3 regions of the Thioalkalivibrio sp. ALE19 genome follow, and region 2 is predicted to be linked to each of the others. Evidence: riboswitches for the same ligand, from Rfam matches in the RefSeq annotation. Region 2 holds a riboswitch; each other region holds the start of a gene.
What was found. A riboswitch is a leader RNA that binds a small molecule or an ion and turns the genes downstream of it on or off. The one in region 2 is predicted to bind cobalamin.

Region 1 (5,668 bases), on a different contig from region 2:
AGGCGCAGTTCGAGCAGGACGGACAGATCACCAAGCGCGAGGTGCGGGCGGTGGCGCTGGCCCTGCTGGCGCCCGGACGCGGCGAGCGGCTGTGGGACGTGGGCGCGGGCTCCGGTGCCATCGGCATCGAGTGGATGCTGGCGGATCCGGCCAACACCGCCGTGGCCATCGAGCCGCGCGCGGAGCGCCTGGAACGCATCGCGCGCAACGCGAGCACGCTGGGGGTGCCGGCGCTGCGGTGCATCCACGGGCGGGCGCCGGGGGCACTGGAGGACCTGCCGCCACCCGATGCGATCTTCATCGGTGGCGGGCTGACCACGCCGGGGCTGGTCGAGCACTGCATCGGCCAACTGCGCCCGGGCGGGCGGCTGGTCGCCAGCAGCGTGACCGTGGAAGGGGACGCGGTGCTGGCGGCGGCGCACGAGCGCCACGGCGGCGAGCTCACGCGTATCAACGTCAGCCGCGCGGAGCCGCTGGGCGGCATGGCCGGCTGGCAGCCGTTGCGGCCGGTGACCCTGTGGTCGCTGCGCCGGAGCTGAGGGAAACGCCGAGCGGGGCGCATGTCCGGGTGACCCCCGGCGTCGGCTTCGCCTCGGCCTGCACGGCCGGCGAGCTGGAGGCACTGGTCCGCGAGGTGCTGGCCGAGGCGCACGCCGGGTTGCGGGCGGGGGGCGGCGAGGCGATCGAGATCCGGCAGTTGGCGGCCCCGGGGCACAAGGGCGACAGCCCGGTGCTGTGGACGGCCGCGCGCGACCTGGAGCTGGAGCCGGTGTTCGCGTCGGCGGCCGCGCTGGCCGCGCGCAACGCGGCCCTGTCCACGGACTCGGCGCGCTCGCGTGCCGTCGCCGGGGTCGGTTCGGTGGCGGAGGCGGCGGCGCTGGCGGTGGCCGGCGACGGGGCGCGCCTGCTGCTGCCGCGGCGGCTCTCCGCGCGGGCGAGCTGCGCGGTCGCGGTGCGCATGGTGAACGGGACGGACGAGCTTTTCGAGGAGGGGTGATGACGGTTCATTTTGTCGGAGCGGGGCCGGGTGCGGCCGATCTGCTGACCTTGCGCGGGCGCGATCGCATCGCGGCCTGCCCGGTGTGCCTGTATGCCGGTTCGCTGGTGCCGGAGGCGGTGCTGGAACATGCCCCGGAGGGGGCGCGCGTGGTCAACACCGCGCCACTGACGCTGGACGCGATCATGGAGGAGATCGAACGGGCCCACGCGGCGGGCCAGGACGTGGCGCGCCTGCACTCCGGCGATCTTTCGGTCTACAGCGCGCTGGGCGAGCAGATCCGTCGGCTGGAGGCGGCCGGGATCGAGTACAGCATCACGCCCGGCGTGCCGGCATTCTCCGCCGCCGCCGCGACCCTGGGGCGGGAACTGACGGTGCCGGAGGTGGCGCAGTCGGTGGTGCTGACGCGCACGCCGGGACGGGCGTCCTCCATGCCGGAGCGCGAACGGCTGGCGAGCTTTGCCGCCACCGGGGCGACCCTCGCGATCCACCTGTCGCTACACAATATCGAGACCGTGGTCGAGGACCTGCGGCCGCACTATGGCTGCGACTGCCCGGTGGCGGTCGTGTTTCGCGCCAGCTGGCCGGACGAGACCGTGGTGCGCGGTTCGCTGGGAAATATCGCGGAACGGGCGCAGGCCCTGACCACGCGGCGCTCGGCGCTGATCCTGGTGGGCCCGGCGCTGGACCCGGGCGATTTCCGCGACAGTGCGCTGTACGACCCGGCGCATGTGCGCCGTTACCGCGGCATGGACGGGGACTGAGCGGCGGTGCCGCCGATCTTCCGCAGGCAGGAATGACTCCGGTGGAAGTTGTGGGGCACGGGCCTTTTCGCCTGCAAGCAGGCTCCTACATCGTCGCGAACTTGTAGGAGCCTGCTTGCAGGCGAAGGCGGGGCGCTCCTGGTCAGGATAACGGAAAGGGACCGCCGGGCGGCGGCCCCGGTTTCCGCGTTTTCCCGCGTGGTTCAGCGGCGGCGGAAGTTGTCGTGGCAGGCGAGGCACTGGTGGCGCACGCCGTTCAGGGCCTCGGTGGCGCGTAGCTTAAAGTCCTCGTCCTCCAGGTCGTTGGCCGACTCCACCTTGCGCTGCAGCTCGGTGGTCGCCTCGCGGTAGGCCGCCTTGTACTCGGCGAACACCGGGTCCTCCCAGGCCGCGGGCAGGGCCCCGGGTTCGCCGTCGGGCGCCGGTGTCTCGCGGGCGAACCAGGTGTCGATGTCGTCGGCCCCGCTCGCGAGTTCGTCGGCCAGCTCGGGCAGACGTTCGGCGAACGGTGCGTCGTAGCGCAGGATCTGCTCGATGCTGCGGTAGGTGGCCGAGGTCCCCTGCATGCTCTGCTGCCGAAAGCGTTGGAAGGCCTCGGTGGCGTCCACACCGGCCGGATCGTCCAGGGTCTCCGCGTAGTCTTCGCCCCAGGGGCCCGGCATCGGCACGCTGATCTCGTCTTCCGCGCCGGCGGTACCGGTCGCTGCGAGCAGCAGGGCCAGCGACAGGCCGGCCGTCAGCGGCCGGCGCGTGGATGGCATCCGTTTCATGGCGATTCTCCCTGTTTGTTCAGAAGCGGAACTGGTGCTGCAGGTGCAGCTGCCAGTTCGAGGTGTCGGTGTCGCGGTCCAGCCACATGAGCTGGGTCTTCTGCCGCTGCCCCCGGTGGTACCAGTTGAGGCCGGCGCCCCATTCGCGCTGCCAGCGCTCGTCCCCGTCCAGGTCGTCGCCGGCGTCGTGGCGCAGTACCGCGTGGCGGGCGGCGAGCTCGAGGCCCTCCAGCGGCAGCGCCTGCGCCAGTTCCAGCTCGGCCCCCAGGTCGTGGTAGCTCGCGGTGCGGTCGGGGGATACATCGCGGCGGAAGGCCGCCAGCGACAGCGAGGTATGGCCGAACTTGACCACCGCGTCGGCGGTGGCGGTGACCCAGTCGGCGCGCTGCCGGTCCACCGTGTCTTCCTGCCCGCGGCTCCAGTCGCGCAGGTGGTTGCGGCTGGCGGCCTGCAGGCCGGCGCCCAGGGCTACGGTTCGCTCCACGGCCCGGCCCACCGTGGTGTTGTCGCGCGGGACCGATCCCACCGGAGCCCAGGCGACGCGGGCGCTGAACAGGTGCCCGGAGGTGGAGGGCCGGTCGTCGCGCTGATCGAGACGGCCGCGGCCATCGAATATCCCGACCGCCCAGGCGCGGTCGTCGCCCGCGCCACCCAGCAGGGCGAGCCCGGTATCGCGTCCGGCCGGGATCTCGAACTGGTTGCCGGCGATGCTCAGTTCGGTGAACAGGCGGTTGGGGCCGCCGATGTCCCGCGCCAGACCGAAGGGCACGGTGAACTGGCCCACCCGCAGGCCCAGGTGTTCGCCCGGGCCGTACTCCAGCCAGACGTCACGCATGGACAGCTCGCCGCTGCTGAAATCCGACTGCAGGCGAAAGCTCAGTTCTGGGTGGAACAGGGTGCCCGAGGTGTCCAGCCAGGCGCGGCGGAAATCGAACTCGCTGCTGGAGCCGTCCGGATCATACTCGTAGCTGTAGCGGCCCTGGATCAGCGGCTCCAGGGTGACCTGCAGGCCGTCTTCCGCGTCGCCGATTTCGAAACCGGCCTGCGCCGGCGCAATGCCCGCGGCCGTCACCAGGCACAGGGTGGCCAGGGCCGGGACGGCAGGCCGCCCCGGCTGAGGTTGGGTGCTTTTCATTGTTGTGTTGCTCCCCTGGACGTGCGACCCCGCACGCCGTGGATGAAACGACGCCGGCAGTCGGGCAAGGGAGCAGGGGGGAAGGGGGCGGACACACCGGCCCCGTCCCGCTCGGCCGCCCGCCGCGGCGTCGGGTTTCCTCCAGGCCGGTCTCCGGACTCGCGAAGGGGATGCAGGACATCCCGGGCGGATCGCCTTCCCGCGGGCATCCCGTGGATGCGCCGCAGTGGCACTGGATCCGCCTGTCTTCGCCTACCGTTGCGGGGGCAGTGCCGGCATTGCGAACGTCGATTCACGCACCGGCTTCCCGATTATCCCCGGCGTCGTGGGCCGGGGCACCTGAAGGCGGGCGGACTGTAACCGCGTCCCGTCACGCGGGCAAGGGCGGAGCCGGGTTGATCTGTATCAAGGTTATGCAGGATTACACCGCCGGCCGGCCTGTGACGGGGGATGTTTCTTTTAGACTGAGTCCATGTGGTGACGGTTTGCAGCCGGGCCGCATCCAGACCAATAAAAAGGAGCGAACCATGCAGAAGAAGCGCATTTTCCGGGGGCTGCTCGTCTCGGCCTGTACGGCCGTGGCACTGGGCCTCTCCGCCCCGACGTTCGCCGGCGATTACGATCAATACCGCGACATGTTCGAGCCGCTGCCGGCCCTGCCGCCGATCCCGGCCGACAATTCCCTGACCGACGAGAAGGTGGAGCTGGGCAAGTTCCTGTTCTTCGAGCCGCGCATCTCCAGCTCGGGCGTGATCTCCTGCGCCACCTGCCACAACCCCGCGCTGGGCTGGGCCGATCGCATCCCGCGTGCCGTTGGGCATGCCGGCCAGGTGGGCGAACGCAACAGTCCGACGGTGCTGAACTCCGGGTTCTTCGAGGCCCAGTTCTGGGATGGCCGCGAGGATGACCTGGAAGGTCAGGCCCTGGGTCCGATCCAGGATGCGGTGGAGATGGCCATGCCGCTGGAAGAGGCGATCGCGCGCCTGGAGGACTTCCCCGAGTACATCGAGATGTTCGATGCGGCGTACCCGGATTATGACGGCGACAACGTCGTGAACACCGATCACGTGGCCAAGGCCCTGGCCTCGTTCCAGCGTACCCTGAATACGCCGAACTCCGATCTGGACCGCTGGCTGGTGGGTGACGAGGACGCGATGAGCGAGCAGCAGAAGCGCGGCATGGCCCTGTTCGCGGATAACGGCTGCGTGGCCTGCCATCGCGGCCCGGCGCTGACGGACTCGAATTTCCACCAGATCCAGGTGCCGGGTTCCGAGGACAAGGGGCGCTATCTGGTGACCGGGGAGGAACGCGACAAGTACGCCTTCAAGACCCCGACGCTGCGCAACGTGGCCCTGACCTACCCCTACATGAACAATGGCGAGACCGAGACCCTGAAGGAAGCCATTGAAATCATGGGTCAGGAGATGCTGGACACCGACTTCACGGAAGACGAGCTGGAAGACATCGAGGCGTTCATGCACGCCCTGACCGGCGAGATGCCGGACGTCACCATCCCGGCCCTGCCGTGATCCATCGGGGGCTCGGCGGCTGAACGCTGATGCCCCCTTCGTTGAGGCTTTCGAGGCCCCCTCCATGTCCTGGAGGGGGCCTTTTTGATGGGTGCCGCTATTCCACCGTGATGGTGATTTTTTCGGAAACCACCGGCGGATCGAAGCTGATGTGGCGATAGTCCATGAAAAGCAGCTGCAGGGTATGGGTGCCGGGCTCCAGTTCTACCTCACCTTCGGTCTGACCACCTCCGAAGTGGTGTTTGTGGTCCGTGAAGGGCAGGGAGGCATCCAGGTCCACTTCGTCCAGAGGCTTGTTTACGAGCAGGTGGTGGTGCCCGGTGTTGTCGGCGTCGACGCCGGCCGGGGCTATCCCCATGCCGCGCAGTCCCATGCGTACATGTACCGGGCCCTCGACGGTGTCACCATCCTGCGGGCTGATGAAGTAGACCTCGGTCCCCTCGGCGGGTGCCGGGCGATCGGCGAGCGCCGAT
Region 2 (5,668 bases):
CGGCACGAACACCCGCGGCTGTCCCAGGTGCTCCAGCACCTGGTTCACGATCTGGCGGTAAGTCAGGATGTCCGGACCGCCGAGCTCGAACACCCGGTGTCCGGCCGGCGGTTCGTTGAACAGGGTGGCCACGGCCTGCGCGACATCCGCCACGTGCACCGGTTGCAGGCGGGTGTCGCCGCGGCCGAACAGCGGCACCATCGGCAGCCGCGCGAGGGTCGCGAGGTTGCGCAGGAACGCATCGCCCGGGCCGAACAGCACGCTGGGCCGCACCATCAGGGCGTCGCGGAACTCGGTGGTCACCGCGGCCTCGCCTTCGCCCCGCGCTCGGATGTATGCCGAACGCGAGGCGGGATCGGCGCCGATGCCGGAGATGTGCACCAGGTGTTCCAGGCCGGCCTCGCTCGCCGCCCGGGCGAGCCGGGCGGCCCCCTCCACGTGGATGGTGGTGAAGCGCAGGTCGCGCTGCTCCACGTACAGGCTGACGGCATTCACCGCACCACGCGAACCCGCCACGGCCCTGGCCACGTCGTCATCGTTGCGGATGTCGGCGCTGCAGTGTTCCACCCGGTCATGCCGTTGCAGGTCGGCCGGTAGTGCGGGGCGGCGGGAGGCGATGCGCACGGCGTGCCCGGCATCGAGCAGCTGGTACACGATCATGCGGCCGAGAAAGCCGGTGCCGCCAAATACCGTGACCTGATCCGGGTCCATCGGGAGCCTCCTTCTGCTGGGCTTCGTGTGTATGAGAACGTGGAGCTGTACGACGGCGCGGGCAAACGGGGATACGCATGCCGGGACATCTATCGCACGTGGCGGGTTTTGATGATGCGCCGTTCGCGCGGACGTATCGTGGCGACGTGCTGGTGGTGGGCGCGGTGTTCGCCGGCACGCGGCTGGACGGCGTAGTGTCGAGCCGGGTGCGGCGCGACGGCGCCAATGCAACCAAACGTCTGGCCGCATGCGTGCTGGACAGCCCGTTCGCCCCGCAGCTGCACGCGATCCTGCTGCAGGGGATCGCCTTTGCCGGCTTCAACGTGGTGGACCTGCAGGCCCTGCACGAACGGACCGGCCTGCCCGTGATGGTCGTGGCACGCCGGCAACCCGACATGGAGGCCGTTCGACGGGCGTTGCTCGACCATGTCCCCGGAGGGGCCCGCAAGTGGCGGCTGATCGAGGCCGCCGGCGCGATGGAACCGCTGGCGGGGGTCCATGTCCAGCGCTGCGGGATCGAACCCGAAGCGGCGCGGCAGCTGCTGGAGGACCAGCGCGTCCACAGCCACCTGCCGGAGGCGCTGCGCGTCGCGCACATGATCGCCGGCGGGGTGACCGACGGGGCGAGCCGCCACCGTCCGTGAGCCTCTTGAGCCTTAAAGGCTTGCCGCCGACTACAGGCCGATCAGCTGGGCGTGCACGCCGCTGGCGGTGACCGTGTCGAGCAGGCGATGGCTGTTGATCCGCTCCGGGTCGTATTCGACCACGACCAGGTGCGGCTTCTCCTCGTGGCTGGATGCCGCCATCACGCCGCTCATCCCGCGCAGCTCGTCCTGGATGCGTTCGCGGGCCTCGGCGTCGATGGTCTCGTCGATGTGAATGGTTACATCGGCCATGTTGTTGCTCATGATGGCCTCCCGGGTTCGCCCCTCTGGCAAGTTCTTCCTTCGAAGATAGACGTTCGCACCGGATGCTGGGGTTCGGTCGCGCGGCCGGGGCCTTCGGGGGTCAGGCATCCGCCTCCGCGCGGTGGCGGCGGTACAGGCGCAGGGCCGCGAGCCCGACCAGCAGCGAGGCGGCTCCGCCGATGATGAATACGTGCGCGGGACTGACCCCGGCCGGGCCGGTGAGCCCCCAGAACAGCACCGGTGCCAGCAGCATCGCCCCGAACGACAGGAAGTTGCTCGCGGCGATGAAACGCCCGCGCCGTTCCTCCGGGCTGTGGCCCTGCAGGTAGGCGGTGATCGGCACGATGAAGAAGCCGGAGGCAACGCCGAGCAGGGCCATCAGCACCAGGGTGGCCGGGTAGCTGTCGGTCGTGAAAAACAGCAACGCGCTGATCAGGGCGGCCGCGATCATGCCGGCCGGGGCGTGGTGCATGGCGATGCTGCCGCGCGACAGATAGCCGGCGAGGATGCTGCCGGTGCCGATGCCCAGGGCCAGGGTGGTCAGGATGATGCCGGTGGCCAGCTCGCCCAGGCCCAGGTGCAGCTCGGCGAACAGCGGGACGTTCAGCTGATACAGCGTGCCCAGCGCCCAGAACCACGCGATACCGAGGACCACCAGGAACAGCACCCGCTGCGGCCGGATCTCGGCGATCGACTGCACCACGGTGGCGAACGGGTTCAGCCGGAACGGCGCCGGGTTGTTGATCGCGCGGGTGGGGGTGACGAAGAAGCTGGTGATCAGGCCGGTGAGCGACAGCGCCACGATCACCACCGCCGGGATCCACAGCGCCTCGCCGGCGAACTCCATCACGAAGCCGGCCAGCGCGGTGCCGAGGATGATCGCCAGGAAGGTCCACAGCTGGATGTGCCCGTTCGCGCGGGACAGCTGCGCGTAGCGCACGATCTCCGGGAGGATGCCGAACTTCACCGGGCTGAAGAAGGTGCTCTGCAGGCCCATCAGGAACACCGTTACCAGCAGACCGGGGAAGTAATCGATGATCAGCATGAGCGCGGCGGTCAGCAGCACCACGGCCTCGGCCGAGCGGGTGGCGACGATCACCGCCTTCTTGCTGTAGCGGTCGGCGATGTAGCCGGCCCACGGCGAGAACAGCACGAACGGCAGCAGGAACACGAACCCGACCAGGCTGTAGTAGAACGTGCCTTCGCCCTCGGCAACGAACTCGCGCAGGGCGATGAAGATGACGACCAGGCGGAAGAAGTTGTCGTTGAGGGCGTTGATGAAGACCGTCGCCATGTGGGCGACGAAGCCCGGCCTGCGGACGTCGGAAGTGTCGGTCATGTTGGCACCACCGGAGGTATCGCGCACGAGTACCGCTCAGGTTGCGGTCTCCGGCGGCCTGCCGGCAAGCTCGAATTACCTCTCCACCATACCCGAGGAATCGTCATGAGCCGTTTCGAAGAACGCATCACCCGTCTGGAACAGACCCTGCCGCACGTGGAGCCGGCGGAGCTGGCGCGCTGGCGGGAGGCCGGCGAACCGCTGCTGCTGGTGGACGTGCGCCAGCCGGAAGAGGCGCAGGGAGCGTCCATTGAGGGGGCCGTGAATATCCCCCGGCCCAAGCTGGAGGCCAGCATCGAGTCCCATCTGGAGGATCCGGCGCAGCCCGTGGTGGTGTTCTGTGGCGGGCGCGGGCGCTCCCATCTGGTGGCCGAGAGCCTGCGCGCGATGGACATCGACGCCCGCGTGCTGCGCGGCGGATCGGCAGCCTGGCAGGAATACTGCGCGGAGTCCGGTTCCAGTCCGCACCCGGGGTAGTCCTCCGTATGAGCAATGTGGTGACAGAAACGACATGAAAACCGTGGGAAGGACTGCCCATAAAGGCAGCCCTCCCGGTCCCCGGACCAGATGTTCTAGAAGTCGTACCGGACCCCGGCGTGGAGGAAGCGGCCGGGATCCGCCGCCAGCGAACTTTCATTGTCGGCATCGAACAGGTTGTCGATCCCGCCGCGCAGGCTGACGTCCTCCCAGGCCGCCGGCGCGTACTCCACGTTCAGACTGGTCAGGGTGAACGAGCGATCCCATTCGTCCCCGGCCACGCGTACCTCATCCACGTAGCGGCTGCGCAGCTGCAGGCGCAATCTTCCGTGGGCGTCCACAGCGCGCTCGCCACCATGGTGAGTTCCGGCGTGTCGGTCAGGGTCTCGCCGCTGTCCCGATCGATCGCATCCATCCAGGTGCCCCCCCCCCCCCCAAGCGCAGCTCCACCTGAGACTTGAAGTCCGCCCAGGCGCAGGTCGCCGGCGATGCCGATTCGCCCGGTGATACCGCTCCCCACGGTTCTCCGTTGTCCTCCGGGCCGGTCTCCGGGCTTGCGGGCTGGAGCCGTTGGCTCCGGGGCAGACCACCTTCCCGCGAAGTACGCCCTGAACGGACGCGTTCTTCGCAGTGGTTCGCGAGGGTCTGCCGTGACCCGCCTACCGTTGCGGGGGCAGCGCCGGACTTGTGCGCAGGTCGAGGCCGGGCACGCACCGGACTTCCCGTTTCACTCGTCGTCGGGATGGCGACGAAGCACCCGGGGGAGACGGAATATTAGTGATGGCTAATGTGTGGTGTCAAACCAACAGTGTCCGGGTGACCCACGGTCGTGGCGGCCAGTGCCTGGCATGTGGTTTGCTTCGGGATCCGATCGGACGGATTTAAAAAAGGGCCGCCGGGTCGGTGCGGGGGGCACCGAGAGCCGACGGCAAAATCCAGAAGAGATGGAGGAGAGAAGGGGCCAGGGGCCCCTGCATGGCGAACCGACGCTGAGCTGCCGTCGACTCGACAATGGGAATTATACACGGCCGCAAATTGGAATCAATCCATATTCGAAAATTTTTTGGAGATAATTTTCCCCTTTTGACAGTGACTTGCGAGCGTTCGGGTGTCACAGGTGGCATTTTCATTTATTAGTGACTGCCAATATTCGCAGTTTGAGTGGTCAGCTGATCGGCGGCATCGGCATGTGGCCGCGTCATGGCGGGAAATACGAGTTGGCAGGGAGATTGCTTCTTCCGGGCAGGATCATCAGCAAGAGGCCGACAGACCATGACGATGCACCTGAGAATGATCGATTGCGGCGGTCACCTGGACGCCGAAGCCCGCAAGCAGCACGAGCGTGAGCAGGTGGTCTTTCAGCGCCTGCTGGAGTCCCACGACGCAATCCGGAGGGAGCTGGAGTTCATCGAGGGTGGTACCCGGACGGTGACGACGGCAACGGATCCGGAACTCGCCGCGCTGCTGCGGGTGCACGTGCCGGAACTGCATCGGCGGCTGCGCGAGAGCGCACACTTGCGTGACCGTGATCCGCTGTATCGCACCCTTTTCGAGCAGCGCGGGCGCATCGAAGTGCACGTGGAAGAGCGCCCGGACGGCGTGGTGGTGGACGAGGTCAGCGAGGACCCGGATCTGGCGCACAAGCTGCGCGAGCACGCCACGCAGGTGAACACCTTCGTCCTGGCGGCGCGCGAGCTCGCTCGCCAGTACCCGCCGGTGATGGCCGATGATGCGGCGCCCGAGCGGGTTGGCCGGGTGGCCTGAAGGCGGTCGACCGCGCCGGTTGCGGAAACCGTTGAGCCGGACCGGAACGTGGCGGGCGTCCCGAAACGGAGCTTGCCAAATCCCCGAACGGCACCTACAAGAATGGGTGGAGTCCACACAACCCTGGAGGTTGATATGTCCCCATCCATTCGTTCAGCACTGTTGGCCGGCGGCCTGATGACTCTGGCCGCCGCGCCCGTTCATGCCGATTCGGCCACGTTCAACACCCCCAGCCTGACACCCGAAATCGCGACCAAGGCCGTCGAGGCCGCGGTGGATGCCTGTCGTGATCGCAACGCACAGGTAACCGCAGCGGTGGTCGACCGCTTCGGGACCACTCAGGCTCTCAAGCGGGATCGGTTCGCCGGTCCGCACACCGTCGGCACTGCACAGAGCAAGGCCTGGACGGCGGTCAGCTTCCGTACCGATACGCTGGAGCTGCGCGATGATGCCTTCCCGGGCGAGGTCA
Region 3 (5,668 bases), on a different contig from region 2:
GGTTCGGCCATGCGGCTCCCACCCAGAACTTCGTCTTCTTCGCGGTCTACACCCTGCTGTTCGGGGTGATCGGCCTGATCGCGCGCTTTGTCGCCGATGCGACCCGCGGGCGGCGTCAGGAGCGCTCGCAGGTCCAGCTGCGCAATACCATCGATCTGCTGCCGGATCTGCTGTTCGCGACCCGTGACCTGGCCATGGGCGAGATGACGCCGGACATGCGGCGGCGCCAGTCGGCGGCGGTGCTGCTGCACGAGGTGGAGGTCTCCCCGGAGGCGGTGGCGGTCGCGGTGCGCGAAATGACCGGCGACCCGACGCTGGCCTCTACCGCCGAGCAGATCGAGATCTATCGGCGTCTGGGGCTGCATGCGCGGGTCGCGGACCTGGTGGAGGCCACCGCCGACGCGCGCATGGCCGCGCTGGAGCGGCTGCACGCCGAGGATTCGGATCTCGCCGAGCTGCTGCGTGACCGCCTGCGCGGGGTCGCGCCGACGCGCGAGGACGGCGTGCGCCGCATCGACCAGTTTCTCGAACGCCTGTTCTCCGCGGCGGATGCGGATGACCTTACGCGCTGCACCCTGGATGATGTCCAGGCGATCTTCGTGCTCGCCTTCGAGCTGGTCAACGGGCGCCAGATCAAGCGCCTGAGTTTCGAATGGTCGGGGCCCTGGCAGCTGGGCCGGGCGCTGGACCGGCTGGAATACCAGAGCAACCGCTTCCGCGTGGCCCAGGCCGGGGTGATCAGCCGTCTCCGCTCGCTGGGGATGCTGCTGGCGCAGAGCGAGACCAGTGGCATCACCCAGCAGCATCTGCGCGAACCCCTGCCGGTCATGGGACAGCAGGTGCTGGCCGGCCTGCGGACCATGCTGGAGGCGGAGCCGGACGTGAAGAGCCCCGACGGCCGTATCCTCGGTGCCGCGATGTCGCAGGTGGAAGAACTGCGTGAAGCCCGGGACCGCCTGATGCAGGCGCAGAGCCGTTACGCCAATGCGGTGGAACGCTGGGAAAACCTGCGCCGGCGCGAACGGGACCGCAAGGGTGCTCAGCGTTGGCAGAAGCGTTCGGCCCGGCGGATCCGGGTGTCGGAGGAGCTGATCGAACTGGACGATGATCAGAAGATCCGGCTGGCCGACGGTCTGTGCGAATATCTCGAGGAGCTGCAGATCCGGCGCGAGGGCGATTTCATCTTCTTCGGCAAGAAGCCGCTGGACGGCGATACCGCCAAGCGTATCGGCATCCAGCTGGCGCTGCTGCTCGACCCGCTGGTGGAGCTGAGCAACCCCAGTATCCAGCGGGCGATCTATTCCAGCCCCGCGGCCTATCTCGGCGGGCTGTACGTGGGCATGAGCGCCGACGCCAAGGCCGGGCTGGGCTCCGCCATGGTGCGCATGGTCCGTCAGGACCTCGGGCGCGCGGCGGAGTGGCTCGCGCTGCGCCTGACCCGGGTCTACCACCTGCCGCTGACCGACGGCATGCGCAGCTTTCTCGAGACCCACTACGGGGCCAACCCCGAGCGCCTGGCGATGCTGGCGCAGAACACCGGGGACGAGTCCCACCCGGTGGCCCTGCGTGCCGAGCGCTCGCCGGAATTCGACGCGATGGTCCAGGACAAGGAATGGGGCCGCCTGCTGCGTCGTGGCGCCCGCTATCGCCAGGCCGAGGAGGTGCGGCAGAACTGAACGCCGTGCGGTCGGCCGGAGAACGCGGGTGGAAAATCAGGGGGCCCTCATGTACCCTGCGCCCCGTTCCTCGGTGCCCTGGCGGTTTCGCCGCCGGGTTAAACGGGAAGTCCGGTGAGCGCCGCTTCGGCGCGAGTCCGGCGCTGCCCCCGCAACGGTGATCGAGCGCGGATCCATTCCGGAGTCCTTCGGCAGTGGATCCTCGAGGCTGGCGGCCGAATGCCACTGTGTCATGGACACGGGAAGGCGCCGCCCGCCGGGAATCTCCCGCTCGTCAGCCCGGAGACCGGCCGGGGAATGGTCGTGCGGCACGCGGAGGGCGTGCGAGACGGATGACCGTTCCCGCCACGGGTCCCCGTACCCGTTTCCCGCCGGGAATGCGTTCCTCGTCTTCATCCCTCGCGCCGGCGCGATCCCCGTGAACCAGCGGCGTGCGGGCGGCTCGCCGGGAGATCCGAAGACATGAAACGCAGTATCCTTTCCGCAGCCATCGTTGCAGCCGTGTCCCCGGCCGTGGCCGACGAAGCGCCGGGTACCAGCCCCGATTCCGCGACCCTGGAACCCGTTCAGGTCACCGCGACCCGTCTCAGCCAGACCGTCGACGAGGCCCTCGCCTCGGTGACCGTCATCGACCGCGAAGAGATCGAGCGCCTGCAGCCGCGCCAGTTCACCGATCTGGTGGAGGGACGCGCCGGGGTCTCGGTCTCCAGCGCCGGTCCGTTCGGCAAGCAGTCGAGCGTCCGTCTGCGCGGCACCGAATCCGATCACCACCTGATGCTGATCGACGGCGTGCGCATGGGGTCGGCCACCACCGGCGGTGCCAGCTGGCAGTTCCTGCCGCCCGAGGAGATCGACCGCGTGGAGATCGTGCGCGGGCCGCGCACCTCCATCTACGGCTCCGATGCCATCGGCGGGGTGACCCAGGTCTTCAGCCGCGCGGGCCGCGAAGGGCCGCCGCGGGTCAATGCCTTCCTCGGCGCCGGCAGCTTCAGCACCTGGGAGGCCGGGCTCGGCGTGGCCGGCGGCACCGGACGCACCGATTACAGCCTGTCCGTGAGCATGTATGACACCGAAGGCATCAATGTCCAGGATGACATGGGTGATGACGATCCCGACGGCTATGACAACACCTCGCTGGCCGGCAAGGTTGCTCACCGCCTCGACAACGGGATCGAACTCTTCGGCAATCTCCTCTATTCCGAAGGTAACACTGAAGTCGACGCTTTCAGTACGGATGAGACGGATTTTGTTCACGGGGCAGTGCAGGCCGGAGTCCGTTTCCCGGTCCTGGAGCAATGGGATACGGAGCTTGCCTATGCTCAAAGCCGTGACGAAAACGAAAATTTCGAAAACGGGGTTGCCGACTCCCGTTTCGACACCCGGCGGGATCAGCTGACCTGGCGTAACGATGTCCGCCTGGGTGAACGCACCGACCTGATCGCCGGGGTGGATGCCTACGAAGATCGGGTCGACAGTAACGAAGATTTTGATGAGGATTCGCGCTACAACGTAGGCGTCTATTCAGTCGTGCGCACCGAGCTCGGCAACCATGATCTGGAAGGCTCGCTGCGCTACGACGACAACGAGCAGTTCGGTGACAAGACCACCGGTCAGGTCGCCTGGGGCATGCAGGCTACCGACGCTCTGCGGCTGCGCGCCAGCTATGGCACCGCCTTCAAGGCGCCGACCTTCAATGACCTTTACTGGCCCGATGAGGGGTGGTTCCGAGGTAATCCGGACCTTGCCCCGGAAGAATCGGGAACATTTGAACTGGGCGGGAGGTATTCAGCCAGTCTTGCCTATGTGGATGTGGCGGTGTTCGAAACCAGGGTCGATGACCTTATTGTGAACCGCTGCGTGGCGAATTGTGATGATGGCAATCCGTTTAGTGATGTCTATGAGCCAGGCAACGTCGAAAACGCGCGGATTCAAGGAATGGAAATCGAAGGTGGGCATGACCTTGGCCCGTGGAATTCGCGGGTGTCGCTGACCCTGCTGGACGCCGAGGACCGGGACACGGGGAATGAGCTGGCGCGCCGGGCGCCGGTCTCGGCCCGCTTCGATCTGGATCGTCAAATTGGCGATTTCTCCGTGGGCGGTACGATCCTCGCCCGTAGCCGGACTTACGACGATGCCAGCAACGAAGAACGGCTTTCGGGCTACGGCACCATGAACCTGCGTGCGGCGTATGCCCTCGACCCCGAATGGACGGTCGAAGGTTCCCTGACCAACGTCTTCGACCGGGATTACGAGACCCAGGGTGGTTTCAATACCCCGGGCCGCGCTGCGTTCGTGAAACTGCGTTATCAGCAGCAGAGGTAAGGTCATGGGCAATCGACTGTCGAGGATCGCGACCCGCACGGGTGACGAGGGGCGTACCGGTCTGGGTGACGGCTCGCGCGTGGACAAGGACAGCCACCGGGTCGAGGCCTTTGGTGACGTGGACGAGCTGAACAGCGTGATCGGTCGGGTGCTGGTGCACGCGTTGCCCGAGGACGTGCGGGGTTCCCTCGCCCGGGTGCAGCATGAGCTGTTCGACCTGGGCGCGGAGCTGGCGGTGCCGGGGCATCAGGCGCTGCCGGAGGCGTCGGTGGAGCGCCTCGATGTCGAGCTCGAAGGCTTCAATGCCGAGCTGCCGCCGCTGGAGGAGTTCATCCTCCCGGGGGGCGGCCCGGCCACTGCGGATTGCCATATTGCCCGCACCGTATGCCGCCGCGCCGAGCGGCGGCTGGTCGCGGTCAATCACCACGAGGCCCTGCGGCCCAGCTCGCTGGCCTACCTCAACCGCCTGTCGGATCTGCTGTTCGTGCTGTGCCGGGTGCTGGCGCGCCACGAAAACGGTTCCGAGGTCCTGTGGCAGCCCGCCGCTCGGCGCGAGGCCTCCGGCGGCTGATTCTGCCCGCGGCGCCGTGACGGCGGATCCGCGAAGGCCCCGATCGACAACAGTGCCGCGACGCTGACGCGACCCGCGGCCGATCTCCTTTTCTTCACGCTCCGTCGGGACGCCTCGAGTGTCCCGGCGGCAGTGTGTGCACGTATCCGGGTGTTGAATGATGAGTACATGGAAAAAACGCTACCCCCTGTTGCTGGCGCTGCTGCTGCCGGGGGTTCCGGCGGCGGAGACGGAAGCGTCCCCGCATATCCTCGGCATCGTCTCGGATCGCTCCGCCGCCGAGGTCACGGCCGGGGCGCATCGTTTCCTCGAGGCCTTCCCCGAATCCGACGTGCGCCTGCGCACCCCGGAGCAGCTGGCCGACAAGGATGACTCCGAGGTCACCGCGTTGTGGGAGGACGCGGACGCCGTGCTGGTGGCGGCGGTGCTGGGCGACGAGGTCGGCCGGCTGACGCGGCTGCTGCGCGAGCGCGGTCCGGATGCCGAAGTGCCGCTGCTGGCGATCAACAGCGACCGGCAGCTGACGGCGCTGACCCGGTTGCGGGGCGAGCGCGTGCTGGCCGGCATGGAAGCGGACGAGCGGACCGAGCTGGCGGTCAATCCGGATGCCGACGAGGATCCGCGCGAACACCTGCGGGAGCAGCGGCAGGCGTTCCCCGAGCAGGCCGGCTGGCTCACCGGCCGGGCGTATTACCAGGGGCGTACGCCGGAGAGCATGGAGGGCCTGATGCGCTGGCTGGCCGCCGAGGCCGGCCACGACATCGACGTGCCGCAGCCCGATCCGCGCGAGACCATCCGCTTCTACCACGACGGCCGCGCGGTGGATGACGCCGCCGCAATGGATCTGGATGAACGCCCGGCGGTCGCCCTGCTGGACCTGGACACCGGCGACCGGCCGGGCGACCGTGCACTGCTGGATGCCGCCTGCGACGCGCTGGAATCGCGCGATCTGCAGTGCTTCGGCGTGCTGGCGCGCTGGGGCGGCGCCAGCCGGCAGGCGGTGGAGGACCTGGCGCAGTCGGCGGCACCCGCCGATCTCGCCGGCATCGTCTCCCTGCAGGACTTCGTGATCGGGGGCGGCGGTAACCGCGAGGCGGTT

Region 1: another riboswitch for cobalamin. It lies ahead of F787_RS0107105 (porin); the one in region 2 lies ahead of F787_RS0112455 (hypothetical protein).
Region 3: another riboswitch for cobalamin. It lies ahead of F787_RS0107000 (TonB-dependent receptor domain-containing protein); the one in region 2 lies ahead of F787_RS0112455 (hypothetical protein).

What each region holds. Positions count from the first base shown of each region.
Region 1 is NZ_AUAG01000014.1:23,408-29,075, forward strand. Features, by position in the region: gene F787_RS0107085 (bifunctional cobalt-precorrin-7 (C(5))-methyltransferase/cobalt-precorrin-6B (C(15))-methyltransferase) at 1-539, shown strand, start outside; gene F787_RS0107090 (cobalamin biosynthesis protein) at 569-997, shown strand; gene cobM (precorrin-4 C(11)-methyltransferase) at 997-1,761, shown strand; gene F787_RS0107100 (cytochrome c) at 1,965-2,531, opposite strand; gene F787_RS0107105 (porin) at 2,551-3,666, opposite strand; cobalamin riboswitch at 3,793-4,024, opposite strand; gene F787_RS0107110 (cytochrome-c peroxidase) at 4,194-5,195, shown strand; gene F787_RS0107115 (DUF4399 domain-containing protein) at 5,293-5,668, opposite strand, start outside.
Region 2 is NZ_AUAG01000033.1:7,474-13,141, reverse strand. Features, by position in the region: gene F787_RS0112480 (complex I NDUFA9 subunit family protein) at 1-711, opposite strand, end outside; gene F787_RS0112475 (DUF99 family protein) at 789-1,355, shown strand; gene F787_RS0112470 (hypothetical protein) at 1,386-1,619, opposite strand; gene F787_RS0112465 (MFS transporter) at 1,720-2,958, opposite strand; gene F787_RS0112460 (rhodanese-like domain-containing protein) at 3,064-3,435, shown strand; gene F787_RS0112455 (hypothetical protein) at 3,531-3,776, opposite strand; cobalamin riboswitch at 3,957-4,211, opposite strand; gene F787_RS0112450 (hypothetical protein) at 4,708-5,199, shown strand; gene F787_RS0112445 (heme-binding protein) at 5,335-5,668, shown strand, end outside.
Region 3 is NZ_AUAG01000014.1:1,941-7,608, forward strand. Features, by position in the region: gene F787_RS0106995 (hypothetical protein) at 1-1,676, shown strand, start outside; cobalamin riboswitch at 1,746-1,975, shown strand; gene F787_RS0107000 (TonB-dependent receptor domain-containing protein) at 2,139-3,998, shown strand; gene F787_RS0107005 (cob(I)yrinic acid a,c-diamide adenosyltransferase) at 4,003-4,569, shown strand; gene F787_RS0107010 (cobaltochelatase subunit CobN) at 4,730-5,668, shown strand, end outside.